2 regions of the Streptomyces sp. NPDC058457 genome follow, and region 1 is predicted to be linked to the other one. Evidence: riboswitches for the same ligand, from Rfam matches in the RefSeq annotation. Region 1 holds a riboswitch; the other holds the start of a gene.
The links. Region 1 has a riboswitch for cyclic di-AMP ahead of ACFWPS_RS38395 (transglycosylase family protein). Riboswitches for the same ligand answer to the same signal wherever they lie in the genome.
Positions count from the first base shown of each region.

Region 2: another riboswitch for cyclic di-AMP. It lies ahead of ACFWPS_RS37765 (M23 family metallopeptidase); the one in region 1 lies ahead of ACFWPS_RS38395 (transglycosylase family protein).

Region 1 covers NZ_JBHXLU010000069.1:20,572-28,219, forward strand. Annotated here, with positions in the region: gene eno (phosphopyruvate hydratase) at 1-558, opposite strand, end outside; gene ACFWPS_RS38395 (transglycosylase family protein) at 937-1,617, opposite strand; cyclic di-AMP (ydaO/yuaA leader) riboswitch at 1,622-1,796, opposite strand; gene ACFWPS_RS38400 (transglycosylase family protein) at 2,006-2,989, opposite strand; gene ACFWPS_RS38405 (cytochrome P450) at 3,197-4,453, opposite strand; gene ACFWPS_RS38410 (nucleoside triphosphate pyrophosphohydrolase) at 4,450-5,385, opposite strand; gene ACFWPS_RS38415 (SurA N-terminal domain-containing protein) at 5,631-6,278, opposite strand; gene ACFWPS_RS38420 (glycoside hydrolase domain-containing protein) at 6,438-7,262, opposite strand; gene ACFWPS_RS38425 (serine/threonine-protein kinase) at 7,363-7,648, opposite strand, start outside.
Region 2 covers NZ_JBHXLU010000067.1:17,134-24,781, forward strand. Annotated here, with positions in the region: gene ACFWPS_RS37740 (MFS transporter) at 1-50, shown strand, start outside; gene lhgO (L-2-hydroxyglutarate oxidase) at 251-1,471, shown strand; gene trmB (tRNA (guanosine(46)-N7)-methyltransferase TrmB) at 1,515-2,396, shown strand; gene ACFWPS_RS37755 (PrsW family intramembrane metalloprotease) at 2,518-3,786, shown strand; gene ACFWPS_RS37760 (aldo/keto reductase) at 3,909-4,871, opposite strand; gene ACFWPS_RS37765 (M23 family metallopeptidase) at 5,076-6,119, opposite strand; cyclic di-AMP (ydaO/yuaA leader) riboswitch at 6,127-6,287, opposite strand; gene ACFWPS_RS37770 (PP2C family protein-serine/threonine phosphatase) at 6,585-7,648, opposite strand, start outside.

The DNA.
Region 1 (7,648 bases):
CTCGGCACCCCAGCGCAGCGCCTCGGAGAAGGACTCCGCGCCGATCGGGGCGATCATGAACTCCTGGATGTCGACGTTGGAGTCCGCGTGCGAGCCGCCGTTGAGGATGTTCATCATCGGGACGGGGAGCAGGTGCGCGTTCGGGCCACCGAGGTAGCGGAACAGCGGGAGGTCGGACGCCTCGGAAGCGGCGTGCGCGACGGCGAGGGAGACGCCGAGGATGGCGTTGGCGCCGAGCGAGCCCTTGTTGTCGGTGGCGTCCAGGTCGAACATGGCCTGGTCGATCAGGCGCTGCTCGGTGGCGTCGTAGCCGACCAGCTCCGGGCCGATCTGCTCGATGACGGCGAGGACGGCCTTCTCGACACCCTTGCCCAGGTAGCGGTTGGGGTCACCGTCACGGAGCTCGATGGCCTCGAAGGCACCGGTGGAGGCGCCGGACGGAACGGCGGCACGACCCGTGCTGCCGTCGTCGAGGCCGACCTCGACCTCGACCGTGGGGTTGCCTCGGGAGTCCAGGATTTCCCGGGCTACGACGACGTCGATGGACGGCACGAGCATCTCCTTCTTGGGATGTGACGCTGGTTGTGCGGGGCGCACGCGGGCCTTGCCGGCCCTTGCTCAGCCTTGCGACTAGAGCCTAACCGTCCCAGGGCCGTCGGCCGGCACGACCGACCGACCCGTGGACACACAGACGGTACTCATTGTTCACGTGCGGAACAAAGGGGGTCCCGATGAAGAACGGGAGAAGAGCGGGCCAAGAAGGTGACGGCAAAGAGAAACCCCGCCCCGGTGCGTACGGGGGAAAACGCACCGAGGCGGGGGCCCGTGGGGACGGGGGTGGCCCTCACGTGGTCTCCACTATGGGGACCACGGCTGTGTGGGCGCTGTGGTTCAGCTGGGCGCCTCCAGTGCTTACGGCGGCCGCCCCGCGTCCTGCTACTTCAGGTGCAGCTGCTGACCCGGGTAGATGAAGTCGGCGTCGGCGACGATGTCCTTGTTCAGCTTGAACAGCGCCGGCCAGCCACCCTTGACCTTGTGCTTCTCGGCGATCGAGCTGAGGGTGTCACCCTTGACGACCTTGTACTCGCCGTCGCCCTTCTTGACCTTCTTGCCGGCCGGGGTGGTGACGGTCTTGGTCGCGGCCGGACGCTCGGCGGAGCGGGAGGCGGCCTGCGTGTCGGTCGACCGGGTGGTCGTGCCGGCGCTGCTGCTCGACGAGGAGCCGGCGCTGCTGCCGGTGTAGGCGGCGCTGGACAGGCCCGTGCCGCAGACCGGCCAGGCACCCTTGCCCTGTGCGGCGAGCACCTTCTCGGCGATCTGGATCTGCTGCGCCTTGGTGGCCTGGTTGGCCTGCGCGGCGTACTGCGTGCCGCCGTACGCGGCCCAGGTGGAGGCGGAGAACTGCAGACCGCCGTAGTAGCCGTTGCCGGTGTTGATGGCCCAGTTGCCGCCGGACTCGCACTGGGCGACGGCGTCCCACTCGGAGGCGGTGGCGGCGGAAGCGCTGCCGGCCGCCATCAGCGGGGCAGCGACGGCGATGCCGGTGACACCGGCGACAGCGATGGCGCGGACGGCCTTGGACGGACGACGGTGCTTGCCCTTGCCGGAAAACAGCATGGATCGATCCCCTCACCGACGCCTGCGAGGTGAGCTGTCGGGTTCGGGCCGGTTGAGTTGCCCGGCCGCACACCCGTGTGTCGGTGCGCGGCTTCACCCCGAGCCGGATCGGCAGTCTCGACTACCGGTCCCGGCACTTACCTTGGGTCCCCCGCTCCTGCCTACGGCGCTTGACGCGTCGACTGTTCCCGGACGGCCGCTGGCAGGACTCGGCGTTGCGACGGCCGGGGCTCGTGGTGACGAGCGGCCTTGACCGTAAACAGGGCATCAGGTGAATTTCAAAGATGATCAGGGCTTCTGAGACTCATCCCACACTTTCACCAAACCGGACATTTAACTTCTAATCAGGGCGGCCAGGGGACGCCAACTCCCGCCACCTTTCGTCCGTTTAGCTACCGAGTTTCAGGGTCTGACCGGCGCTGATGTCGTTGGGGTCGGCACCGATGGCCGCCTCGTTCGCGGCATAGAGCGCACGCCATCCGCCGTCGAGGTCAAGGGAGTCGGCGATGGAGGCGAGGGTGTCGCCGGCGCGGACGGTGTAGGTGCCGCTGTCATGGGAGGCGTGGCGGCCGGAGGAGGTGGCACTCTGACCGTTTGTCACGCTTTCGTCCGCCGAGCCGCCCCGATGCTTGCCGGCGCTGCTGACGGCCCCCGTGTCGACCAGACTCCAAGAGCCTTCAGCCTGCCCCGAATTGTCCGAGTCGTCGGTCTCGGGGACAACGGGATTCCCACTCGCCTTCGAGGTACCCGAGCCAGAAGATTCCGACTTGTCCGTCTTGGTGGATTTGCTGGGAGTGTCCGTCTTGGAGTCACCGCTCGCACTCGGGGAGGGAGTGGCGGAGTCACCCCCGGAGTCCGCGGCGCCCGAGGAGGAGCCGGAATCGGAGGAGGAGGAAGAAGACGAATCCGACAGCCCGGAGGACGAGTCCGACGAGTCGGAGGAACCGGATGAATCACCCGAGTCGTCGAGTCCCGTGTCGACGTTCACCGAGGCGTCGTCGGACGAGAGCCCGGCGAGCAGCGCACAGGTCCGCCAGGGCTTGGTGCCCTGGTCGGCGAGTATCTTCTCGGCGACCGCTATCTGCTGCGAACGGCTCGCCTGGTCGGGCGTACCGGCGTAGTCCAGGCCCCCGTACTTGCTCCAGTCGTCCAGGGACATCTGCAGGCCGCCGTAGTAGCCGGTGCCGTTGTCGGCGCTCCAGGAGCCGCCGCTCTCGCACTCGGCCACCTGGTCCCAGGTGGAGCCGTCGGCCGCGTGGGCGCTCACCGCACCGAGGAGCGGGATGGCGATGGCGGAGCCGGTCACGCCGGCCGCGACGAGAAGAGCCGGAGCCTGACGGGGGCGACGGTGACGACCGTTCCCGGAGAGCATGCGGAAACCTTTCGAGCGACAGCGGTGACCGGCGCGGCGGGTCCCGCAGGGCGCCGCACTGATGGGTGAACGTATCGGCAGACGATCACTTGTCACAAGTTAATGCCGCGCAGATCACGTGAAGATCACAGACTTGAACGCTAGTCACGTTTTGCCCGTACGGGCCGGTAAGGGCTCGACAAGGGACTCCAGGGCTTCGGCAAGAGCTCAGCGACCTGCGGGCGTGAACTCCACGGGCAGCGTGCGCAGTCCGCGCATGATGAGCCCGCCGCGCCACCGCAACTCCCCTTCGTCCGCCGCGAGTCGCAGGTCAGGTAGGCGGGTGAGGAGGGTGGCGAGGGCGGTCTGGCCCTCCAGGCGGGCGAGCGGGGCGCCGAGGCAGTAGTGGATGCCGTGGCCGTATCCGAGGTGCTGGTTGTCCCGCCGTGAGAGATCGAGGGTGTCCGGCCGGGCGAACCGCTCCGGGTCCCGGTCCGCCGCGGCCAGGACGACCAGGACCGGGTCGCCGGGCGCGATGTGCTGCCCGCCGATGTCGACCGGCTCGGTGGCGAACCGCCAGGTGGCCAGCTCCACCGGCCCGTCGTAGCGCAGCAGTTCCTCGACACCGGTCTCCAGCAGCCCGCGCTCGCCGGCGGCGAGGGAGTCCTGCAGCCGGGCGCGCTGCTCGGGGTGGGTGAGCAGCGCGTACGTCCCGTTCCCGATCAGGTTGACGGTGGTCTCGAACCCTGCGAACAGCAGGATGAACGCCATCGCCGCGGCCTCGTTCTCGGTGAGGTGCTCACCGTGGTCCGAGGCCCGGATGAGCCCGGAGATGAGGTCCTCGCCGGGGGCCGGCTCGGCGGGCAGCGCCTGCCGCTTCCGGTGGATCAGCTCGGCCAGGTATCCCCGCATCTTCTTCACCGACCGCGCGACCCCGCCCCGCGGCCCGCCCCCGTGCCGGATCATCATGCCGGCCCAGTCCCGGAAGTCGTCCTGGTCCTCACGCGGGACGCCGAGCAGGTCGCAGATGGCGTAGATGGGGAGCGGGAAGGCGAACTCGTGGATGAGGTCGGCGGACCCGGAGGCCGCGAACCCGTCGATGAGCCGGTCGGTCAGCTCCTGCACCCGCGGCGCGAACTCGGCCACCCGGCGCGGTGTGAACGCCTTGCTCACCAGCCGCCGCAGCCGGGTGTGGTCGGGCGGATCGATGTTCAGCAGGTGCGTCATCAACTCGGCCTTGCGCTCCCCGGGGATGCCGGTCTTCCCCTTGGCGTGCGCGGGCTCGTCGTGATGCGCCGGGTTCTTGGAGAGCCTCGGATCGGCCAGCGCCTGCTTGGCGTCCCCGTATCGCGTGACCAGCCAGGCCTCCACCCCACTGGGCAGCCTGGTCCGCCGCACGGGCTCGTGCTCCCGCAGCCAGGCATAGGCGGGGTAGGGGTCGGCGGCGAACTCCCAGGTGAAGAGGTCAGGGGCGGCCGCGGTCACTTCTCCACTCCCTCCGTCGCCCGCACCGCGTCCCGGTAGGCCCGGGCCGCCGCCCGCAGTGCCGCCTCCGGGTCGACGCCCTCCGCCTCCGCGCGGGCCGCCAGCGCGAGCAGCTCGTAACCGATGCCCTGCTCCTGCGGCAGCAGCACCTCCAGCCCCGCCGTCCGCACCCGCGAGGCCAGCTTCGCCGCCAGCGCGAGACCCGGCTGCGCCAGGGGTATCCCGTCCGTCACCGACTCGCGCCGCTTCTCTATGGCCTTCGTGCGCAGCCAGTGCTCCTTGACCTCCTCCGGCGTCGCCGCGGTCTCGTCGCCGAAGACGTGCGGGTGGCGGTGGATGAGCTTCGCGACGATGCCTCCCGCCACGTCGTCGATCGAGAAGGGGGCGTCCGGGTCCTCCTCCGCGATCCGCGCGTGGAAGACGACCTGGAGCAGCACGTCGCCCAGTTCCTCCCGCAGTTCGTCGCGGTCGCCCTCCTCGATCGCCTCGACGAGTTCGTACGCCTCCTCGATGCCGTACTTCGCGAGGCCCTTGTGGGTCTGCCGGGACGACCAGGGGCACTCCGCGCGGATCCGGTCCATGACCTGGACGAGGTCGAGGAGGCGGGCACCGGGCAGGTCGTAGGAGGCGGGGAGCAGTTCCAGCTCGGGCATCCGGACGCGGCCGGAGCCGGCCAGGCGGGCCAGGCCGTCCGTCAGGGCGGGCTCGCCCTCGCCCGCCGCGACGACCACCACCGTCCGGCCGCCGGCGCAGGCGTCGACCAGTTCCTGGGCGGTGGGGGCGGCCTCGTCCACGGCCGTCCCGGCCTCCCGCAGGTACGGCAGCTGCGGATGCGCGCCGTCCGCGCACAGCACGCGGTCCGCCGCGCGCAGCGCCTGCCAGGCGGGCCAGGACAGCAGGCCGGGGGCGACCCGGTGGCTGGTGGTCAGCAGGACGACGCGGCCGGCGTCGGGCCGGGAGGTCGGAGCGGGTTCCGGTGCAGGTTCCGGAGCGGGTTCCGGGGTGGTGGGTTCGGGCCTGGTGGTGTTCACGCTCCGAACGTAACGCACCGCCCCCGCCGACCTCGCGGTTTGTCCACAGGGTGGGGGTGATCAAGTGATCGTATGACCGACGCGGAGGTGGCTCCCCCTGGCCTGCCCCCCGCGGCCTGCCCCAGTGGCTTCCCCTGCGCGGCCTCCTACGCCGACACCTGCGTCCCGGCCGACGTGACCTCCCGTACCCACGGCGTCTTGGCGTCCACCCGGCTGCTCTTCTGGACGTCCCAGGCGCCGTAGCGCGGGTTGAGGTCCACGTGGAGTTCCTTGGAGGCGCCGGCCAGAGCCTTCCAGAAGGCCGGCTGCGAGGTGTCGGTGCCGAGCGCCTGGGCGAGCTTCTTGGCCTCCACCTGGAAGCGGAGGTTGTCGTCCAGACGCTTGGGGGCGATGCCGTACTTCTGCAGCCAGGCGGTCTGCAGCGCCGCGGAGCCGCCGGCCTGCTGTTCGAGGCCGGAGCGCATCTCCTCGACCTCCTTGCGGGTGACGTTGACGCCCGCGTCCTGGGCGGCCCGGTGCAGCACCCGGTCGAGGACCATGTTGTACAGGGTGTCTCGGGTGAGGCTGCTGGTGGCGGACAGCACCTGCTGGTACTGCGTCTCGTCCGGCACCGCGGCGCGCTGGGCCTGGCGCACCTCGTTCACGCGGTTCTCCAGCTGCGAGACGGTGATCCGCTGGCCGCCCACGACGGCCGCAGCGCCCGGGTGCGCGTCGCTTCCGCAGGCGGTGAGGAAGGGGGCCGCGGCGGCGATCGCGGCGGAGAGGACGAGCGCGGTGCGACGGCGGCGGTGCAAGGATGCCTCCCGAGGAGATTGTGCGGCGGTGCACAAAGTCTTGCGGTGATCGATGGTAGGCAGTGGGCAAGCTCTGGCCAACCCATTCGACCAACGATTCACAGCCGTATCCGGCACCGCCGCACCACCCTCCGGAAGGGTTTGCGGTACGGATCCCGCTCAGCCCGTGATCGCCACCGGGGCGTCCCAGGCGTCGCGGTCCACGGTGATCGTGTAACCGCCGCGCGTCTCCTTGCTGTTCACCATGTACTGGTGGGCCCGGCTGTGCCCGGTGTACTGGGACGCGCCGAACGGCCAGTCCGTGGTCGTGGTGTTCTTCTGGTCCCACAGCGCGTACCAGAGGTTGCCCGGCAGGTCCGTCTTGTCCGTGGCGTTCGCGATCGCCTTGGCGCTGGAGCTGGTGAAGCCGTAGTAGCCCGCGCGGTACGTCTTCGCGTGGAGTTCCTTGTCGAAGGCGCGGACATACGTCAGCACGGCGTTGTTGCACGACGTGTTCGTCGTGTCGTACGCCTCCATGTCGAGGTAGATCGGGCTGCCCGCCTTCATGCCGAGGGCGGCGGCCTTGGACACGGCGTCGTCCGCCTCGGACTTGCCGACGGAGGCGGCGGTGGCGGCGCTGATCTTCTCGGAGCCGCCGGATCCGCAGGACGGCTGGGCGCCGACGTAGAGCGGGACGAGCTTCCAGCCCGCGGCGGTGACGGTCTTGACCCAGGAGGCGGTGAGGTTGGGCTGGGCGCAGCCGCGGTTCTTCCCGCCGATGTAGACGGCCGCGGCGCCGTAGAAGCCGGTGTTCCAGGCCTTCATCACGTCGGCGGTGGGCGCCTGGCAGGTGTCGAAGGCCCGGCCGGTGAACGTCTTCTGGGCGGGCCAGGTGGTGGCCGCCATGGAGGTCTGCGCGGCGATCCCGGCCCCGGCGACGACGGCGGTACCCGCGACGCCCCAGGTGATGTATCTGCGCTTCTTCGACTGCCGATGGCCGGCCATGCCGGAACCCCCTGTGTGTGCACTGTGCAGGAAAGACCGAGGAAAACGGACCGCAACCTATCAGGAGGCCGGAGCCGGTCGTCTGCCAGGCCGGTGACGGCTAGCCGCGTACCTGTCCCAGCCACTGCAACGTGCGCCGGACCTCCGCCGCCATCGGGTGTCCGGGTCCGTGCAGCCGCTCCAGGTCCATCAGCAGCCGGGCGAGCGTGTCGTGCGCGGCGGGCCGGTCGCCGAGCGCGAGCAGCAGATGCCCGATCCGGCGGCGCACGTCGTGCGCGAGCTGCGGATCGCCGGCCACGTACTGGTTCTCGTAGTACGGCAGCAGCGCGCGGTACTCCGCGAGTGCCGCCGCCGGTTCGCCGAGCTGTTCCAGGCACTGGGCGGTC
Region 2 (7,648 bases), on a different contig from region 1:
TGGTGGAGCTGCGGGAGCGGGCCCGGCCGTTGCTGATGGCGCCGGCGTGAGGGGCGCCCAGTCGTCTGCGACCTGAGGACACCGGGCGGGTGCGGGTGCGTGGGGGCTGGTCGCGCGGTTCCCCGCGCCCCTTTGGGGCGCGTGTCCGAAGCCGCTTGTCGAATACGGCCCCGTGCCCTGAAGGGGCGCGCCGCGGTCCCGTGCGTTTGAAGTGGCTGTCAGTGGCGCAGTGCACTATCGAGCGTGGGAGGTGGTGCAGGTGCGGGCCGGGATTGCTTACGACTGTGATGTGCTCGTCGTCGGGGGTGGCATCGTCGGGCTGTCCACCGCGTACGCGATCACCCGTGCCGCGCCCGGGATCCGGGTCACCGTGCTGGAGAAGGAGGCCGGGCCGGCCAGGCACCAGACGGGCCGGAACAGCGGGGTCATCCACAGCGGGATCTACTACCGGCCCGGGTCGCTGAAGGCGCAGTACGCCGCCAAGGGTGCCGCGGAGATGGTCAAGTTCTGCGCGGAGTACGGCATCGCGCACGCCGTCACCGGCAAGCTGATCGTCGCCACCGAGCGGGCCGAGCTGCCCCGGCTGCACGCCCTGGTGCAGCGCGGCCGGGAGAACGGCATACCGGTGCGGGAGCTCGGGGCCGCGCAGATCGGGGAGTACGAGCCCGAGGTGCGGGGGCTCGCCGCCATACACGTCGGGACGACCGGGGTGTGCGACTTCGTGGGGGTCGCCCGGCAGCTCGGGGAGGCCTCGGGGGCGGAGATCCGGTACGGCGCCCGGGTGGTCCGCGTGGACCGGCGGCCGGAGCGGGGCGTGGCCGTGCTCACCTCGCGCGGGGACGTCGTACGCGCGCGCGTGCTGGTCAACTGCGCGGGGCTGTACTGCGACGAGGTCGCGCGGCTGACCGGGGACGAGCCGGGGATGCGGATCGTGCCGTTCCGCGGGGAGTACTACGAGCTGGCCCGCCCTGAGCTGGTGCGGGGGCTGGTGTATCCGGTGCCGGACCCGGCGTTCCCGTTCCTCGGGGTGCATCTCACGCGCGGGATCGACGGAGGCGTGCACATCGGGCCCAACGCGGTGCCGGCGCTGGCCCGGGAGGGGTACGGGTGGGGCGTCGTACGGCCGCGGGAGGTCGCCGGGACGCTGGCCTGGCCCGGGTCCTGGGCGCTGGCGCGGCGGCACTGGCGGTACGGGGGCGGGGAGCTGCTCCGGTCGGTGTCGAAGAAGGCGTTCACGACGGCCGTACGACGGCTGCTGCCCGCCGCCGAGGAGGGAGACCTGGTGCGGACGGCCGCGGGGGTGCGGGCGCAGGCCGTGCTGCGGGACGGGACGCTCGTCGACGACTTCCTGATCAAGGAGGCGCCGCGCGCGGTCCACGTGCTGAACGCGCCCTCGCCCGCGGCGACCGCCTCGCTGCCGATCGGGCGGGAAGTGGCGCGGCGGGCGCTGGAGACGCTGGGCTCGGTGTGACACCCCGCAGGCCGTCCCGTGGGGGCCGTAAAATCGACCCACTGTGTCTGACTCCCACAATGCCCCCGAAGCCCCCCAGCCCGCCGAGCACGCCCCCGGTGAGCACCCCCACCACGCCCCCGGGGTGTCCGTCCGGCACACCCGGGCCAAGGGGGAGCCGCGGTTCCCGGACGGGCCCAGGGCCGATCCCGCCGGGTCGCACTTCGAGCGGCGGATCCGCAGCTTCCAGCCGCGCCGCAGCCGGGTCACCGCCGGACAGGCCGACGCGCTGCAGCGGCTGTGGCCCAAGTGGGGCCTGGACATCGACGGGCAGCGGGTCATCGACCTCGGCGAGCTGTTCGGAAACGGCAACCCGGTGGTGCTGGAGATCGGGTTCGGGATGGGCGAGGCGACCGCGCAGATGGCCGCCGAGGACCCGGGCGTCGACATCCTCGCCGTCGACGTGCACACGCCGGGACAGGGGAACCTGCTCAACCTCGCCGACCAGAACGGGCTGTCCAACGTCCGCGTCGGGAACGGCGACGCGATCATCCTGCTCCGGGAGATGCTGGCACCGGACTCGCTGGACGGACTGCGCGTGTACTTCCCGGACCCCTGGCCGAAGAAGCGGCACCACAAGCGGCGGCTGATCCAGGCCGAGTTCCTCGATCTCGCCGCGACCCGGCTGCGGCCCGGGGCGATCGTGCACTGCGCGACCGACTGGGAGCCGTACGCCGAGCAGATGCTCGAAGTGCTCGACGCGCACCCGGAGTTCGAGAACACGCAGGCCGACGGCGGTTTCGCGCCACGTCCGGCGCACCGGCCGCTGACCCGTTTCGAGGGCCAGGGACTGGACAAGGGACATGTGGTGAACGATCTGCTCTTCCGTCGCGTACAGCACCGGGTGCCGCAGAGCGAGCAGCACCGTCAGGAGTCACCTCGTTAGGGTCGATGCCGTGGCCACCTCCCCGCCGCCGTACTCGCCGTACCCGCAGCATCCGTCGTATCCGCCAAATCCGTCACATCCGTCACATCCGTCGTACCCACCGGACCCGGCCGACGACGGTCTGCGGCATCCCCGCTGGTGGCAGCGGCGCTGGGTGCGGTACGGGGCGCTGGGCACGCTGCTCGCCCTCTCCGGCCTGGTGATCCTCGCGCTGGTGCGGGAGCAGACGGGGACGGAGGGCTTTCTCGTCGGGCTCGGGCTCGCCGTCCTGCCCGTGCCGCTGCTCATAGGCGCGTTCCGATGGCTCGACCGGGTGCAGCCCGGCCCCTGGCGGAACCTGCTGTTCGCCTTCGCCTGGGGCGCCTGCGCGGCCGCGCTGATAGCCATCGTCGCCAACAGCTTCGCGACCAGATGGATAGCGACGGCGACCGCGGATCCGAGCAGCGCGGACCGGCTCGGGGCGACCGTGATAGCGCCGGTCGTCGAGGAGTCGGCGAAGGCGGCGGCCGTGCTCCTCGTCTTCCTCTTCCGCAGACGGGACTTCACCGGGATCGTCGACGGGGTGGTGATAGCCGGGGTCACCGCCACCGGGTTCGCGTTCACCGAGAACATCCTCTACCTCGGTACGGCCTTCGGGACCGACCAGCTGACCGGTGACAGCGGGATCGCCTCCGTCACCGCCGCGACGTTCTTCGTGCGCATCGTGATGTCCCCGTTCGCACACCCGCTCTTCACCGTCCTCACCGGCATCGGTTTCGGCATCGCCGCGCTCTCCGGGGAACGGCAGCGGGCGCGGCGGGTGCTGGTGCCGCTCGCCGGACTGCTGCTCGCGATGAGCATGCACGCGTTCTGGAACGGGTCCTCGACGTTCGGGCAGTACGGGTTCTTCGCCGTGTACGGCATGTTCATGGTGCCGTCGTTCGGGCTGCTGGCCTGGCTGGCGATCTGGACCCGGCAGCGGGAGCTGCGGACCGTGCGGGAGGAGTTGCCGGCATACGTCTACGCGGGGTGGCTGGGGACGGCCGAGCCGTTCGTGCTCGGGTCGATGCGGGCGCGGCAGATGGCCCGGGAGTACGCCGCGTACCACTTCGGGAAGGCGGCGGGGAGGGCGGTCGCCGAGTACGAGGGGTACGCGACGACGCTCGCGCTGCTGCGGCGCCGGGGGCAGCGCGGGCGGGCGGGAGCCGACTTCGTGGTGCGGGAGCGGGAGCTGCTGACCGAGCTGTGGAGCCGTCGGGAGCTGGTGCGGCCGGCCCTGGAGTACGCGGCACGGACGGCTGCGCCGGGCGGGTGGCCGGGGTACGGCGGCTACGCACCGCCGGCCTACGGGACGCCGGGGTGGTACGGGGCGGCGGTGCCGTACCCGGCCTACAACCCGTACCGGAGTTAGTGCTTCGGGTTGCGGAGGATTCGGCACCGCCGGGATGCGCCACGGGGGCTGAGCGCCGTTGCGGCGGAGAAGAAAAGGGAATGCGAGTCCCGGAAGAGGAGAAGGAAGGGGGACCGAAGCGGTCAGGCGGAAGCCGTCGTCAGCCTTGTCAGTTCCTCGTCCGTCAGGTTCAGGTCCGCCACGCCCAGCAGTGCCGGGAGCTGTTCCACCGTGCGGGCCGAGGCGATCGGGGCCGCGACGGTGGGCTGGGCTGCCAGCCAGGCCAGGGCGACCGTGGGGATGGGGGCGGAGTGGGTCTCGGCGATCTCGTCGAGGGCGGTGAGGACCTTCTGGCCGCGGTCCGACTCCAGGTACTGGGCGGCCCGGCCCGCTCGCGCGCTGTCGACCGTCGTACCGGGGCGGTACTTGCCGGTGAGGAAGCCGGCGGCCAGGGCGAAGTAGGGGACGGCCGCGAGGCCGGTGCGGGAGGCCAGGTCCTGGAGGGGGCCCTCGTAGGTGTCGCGGGAGACCAGGTTGTAGTGGGGCTGGAGGGCGACGTACCGGGCGAGGCCCTCGCGGTCGGAGAAGTCCAGGGACTCCTGCAGCCGCTCCGGCGTGATGTTCGACGCGGCGATGTGCCGGACCTTGCCGGCCCGCACCAGCTCGTCCAGCGCGCCGATGATCTCCTCGACCGGGACCTCGGGCTTGTCGAAGTGCGTGTAGTAGAGGTCGATGCGGTCGGTGCCGAGGCGGCGCAGGGACGCGTCGGCGGCGGCCTTGATGTTGGCGGCGGACAGGCCGAGGTACTCGGGGTGCTGGCTGACCTTCGTCGCGATGACGACGTCGTCGCGGTTGCCGCGCGCCTTGACCCACTTGCCGATGATCGTCTCGGACTCGCCGCCCTTGTTGCCCTCGATCCACGCCGTGTACGAGTCGGCGGTGTCGACGAAGTTGCCGCCCGCGGCGGCGTAGGCGTCCAGGACGGCGAAGGAGGCGGCCTCGTCGGCGGTCCAGCCGAAGACGTTGCCGCCGAGGGCGAGCGGGAAGACCTCCAGGTCGGAGGCGCCGAGCTTACGGAGGGCGGGGGAAGCGGAAGAAGCACTCATGCCTCACTTCAACACGCGTCACCGGGCGCCCCATCTCGGCGCAACACGAAGTTCTTGTAAAGGCGCACGGTACGAGGCTCACCGCCTGCACGAGGCTCACCGCCCGCCCGAGGCTCACCGCCTCCCCTGGGCGCGGCACGCCGAAGGCCCTGACGCCGGGGGGTTGCCGTCAGGGCCGCCGGGGACCGGCCGGTGGGGTCCGGGTCAGGGGTTGAGGCCCTTGCCGCGCAGCCAGGTCATCGGGTCGATGGCGGTGGCCTGGCCGTTCGGGTGGACCTCCAGGTGGAGGTGCGGGCCGGTGACGTTGCCGGTGGCGCCCACGCGGCCGATGACGTCGCCCGTGGAGACCTTCTGGCCGACCTTCACGCCGATCGAGGACTGGTGGCAGAACCACAGCTCGGTGCCGTCGTCGAGGGTGATGATCGTGCGGTAGCCGTAGGAGCCGGCCCAGCCCGCCTCGGTGACCGTGCCACTGTGCACGGCCTTGATCAGCGTGCCGGTGGGCGCGGCGAAGTCGAGGCCGGTGTGGTAGCCGGAGGACCACATGGAGCCGGCCTGGCCGAAGGTACCGGTGATCGTGTACGAGACGACGGGCAGCGTGTACTGCTTGGCCAGCTCGGCGAGCCGGGCCTGCTCGGCCTTCTGCTTCGCGGAGGCCTCGGCCTTCTCCTTGGCGTCGGCGGCCTTGGCGGCGGCCGCCTTCTCCGCCTTGGCCTCGGCGTCGGCGACCGCCTTGTCGGCGGCGGCGACCGCCTTGGCACTGGCCTTGGTGTCGAGCTGGTTCTGCTGCTGCGCGGCCTGGGCGATGATCCGGCTGCGCAGCGCCTCACCGGCGTCGGAGGAGGACGCGGAGGAGTCCCCGTCGGTGGCGGTCGTCGTGGTGACGCTGCTGAGCGCGGTCTGGGTGGCCTGGTGGCCGGTGCCCTCGCCGAGCAGGGAGCCGACGGAGGACGGCAGGTCGGGCAGGGAGATGGAGACCGGCGGCTTGCCGGTGTTGGCGCTGGCCATGCCGCCCGCGCCGACGGCGGCGATCACGCCGACGCCGAGAACCGTGGAGCTGCGGGCGAGCCCGCCGCCGCGCTGCTTGGCGACCCGGTGCCGGCCGCGCTCCGAGGCCAGGGACTCCTCGGTGGGGTTCCACTCCTCCCAGGGGCCCTCGTCGGTGCGGTAGCTGCCGTAGCCGAAGGTGTCGGGTTGACGCTGGCTGGGCACGAACGGGGCTGTCGGAGCAGGCCGGTTGGACGCCACGCGGGCGTACTCCTTTCCTTCCGTCGCCTACCGGGTTAGCTGACGGGTTCGGAGCGGGAAGGTCTCCTACGCGCGTATACCGGCCGTTTCCTACCCGGCGGTAGCCGTGCGATTCACCCCAAGGTGGTGGTTCCCCGGTTCCCTTGCGGGATTCGGCGCGTGCGCACGGAGCCGTCGCGGGTGACGGCTGGGACGACCGCGCTGCGTTATCGAACGTTAATAGACCCAGCTATGAGATTCCAAGCCGTTCGTCTTGATCATTAAGCTTTCAAAGCTTGGACTTACCTGCCACGATCGGTCAAAAACGGTCGAGTTGGCAGTGCTCGCTGCTCAGCTCAGGAGTCACACAGGTTTTGATGGTGACTCAGTTGTGATGCGGAGGGCGGCCGTCCGAACACGATGTGTGACACAGCACTGGGCAGGCGCACACGGCCGACGCACACGGCCGACGCACAGAGCAGGCGCTCAGGGCCGCCGCACCGCGAGCAGCGCCATGTCGTCCGTCATGCCGCCACCAGTGTGCCGGCGCACCTCGGCCGCGAGCCGGGCCAGCAGCGCGCCGGGGGCGGTGACGGTACGACCGGACAGCCGTCGCTCGGGGTCGTAGAACCGGCCGTGCGCGTCCCGGGCCTCGGAGAGGCCGTCGGTGTGCAGCAGCAGCGTGGCCCCGCTCGGGAACACGTGCTCGGCCGCCCGGTCGGGCCACGCCCCCAGCTCGCCCATCCCGAGCGGCAGCGCGGACTCCGGCGCCCGCACCGGGCACACCTCGCCGTCGCCGTGCAGCAGCAGGGGCGGCGGATGACCGCGGTTGACGACCCGGAGCGTGCCGTCGCCGTGCGGGAGTTCGGCGAGTACGGCGGTGGTGAACCCCTCGTGGGCGTCGATGCCGCCACGCCGGACGCCCTCACGCGCCAGCGCCCGCTCCAGCCGCGCGGCCACCGCCTCCAGCGTGGCCTCCTGCTCGGCGGCCTCCCGGAACGCGCCGATCACCACGGCGACGGCGGCGACCGCGCCCATGCCCTTGCCGCGCACGTCGCCGACGACCAGCCGCACGCCGTACGGCGTGTCCTGGACGGCGTACAGGTCACCGCCGATGAAGGTGCCCTCCTGGGCCGCCTCGTAGCGGGCGGCGATCTCGAAGCCGCCGATCCGCTCGGCGGGCTCGGGCAGGACGGCCCGCTGGGCGGCCTCGGCGACCTCTCGGGCGGAGGCGAGGCGCTGGTCGCCGATGCGGACGATCCGGTTGATGCCGGCGGCGAGGACGGCGACGGTGACCACGGTGACGACTTCGGTCACGGCGTCGGCATCCGGGAGGACGGCGAACCGCGCGTGCACGGCGTAGGTGGCGAGGAGCGCGGCCAGACCCGTGAGGACGGTGGTGCGCAGGGAGGACAGGGGCGCGGCGATCAGCGGGGCCGCCGTGAAGAAGGGGACCGCGGTGAAGGGCTGGGGGGTGAGGACGTCGTAGCAGACGCCCGCGCCGATCAGCAGCGCGGGCAGGTAGCGGGCGAGGGTGGGGGCGGATGCCT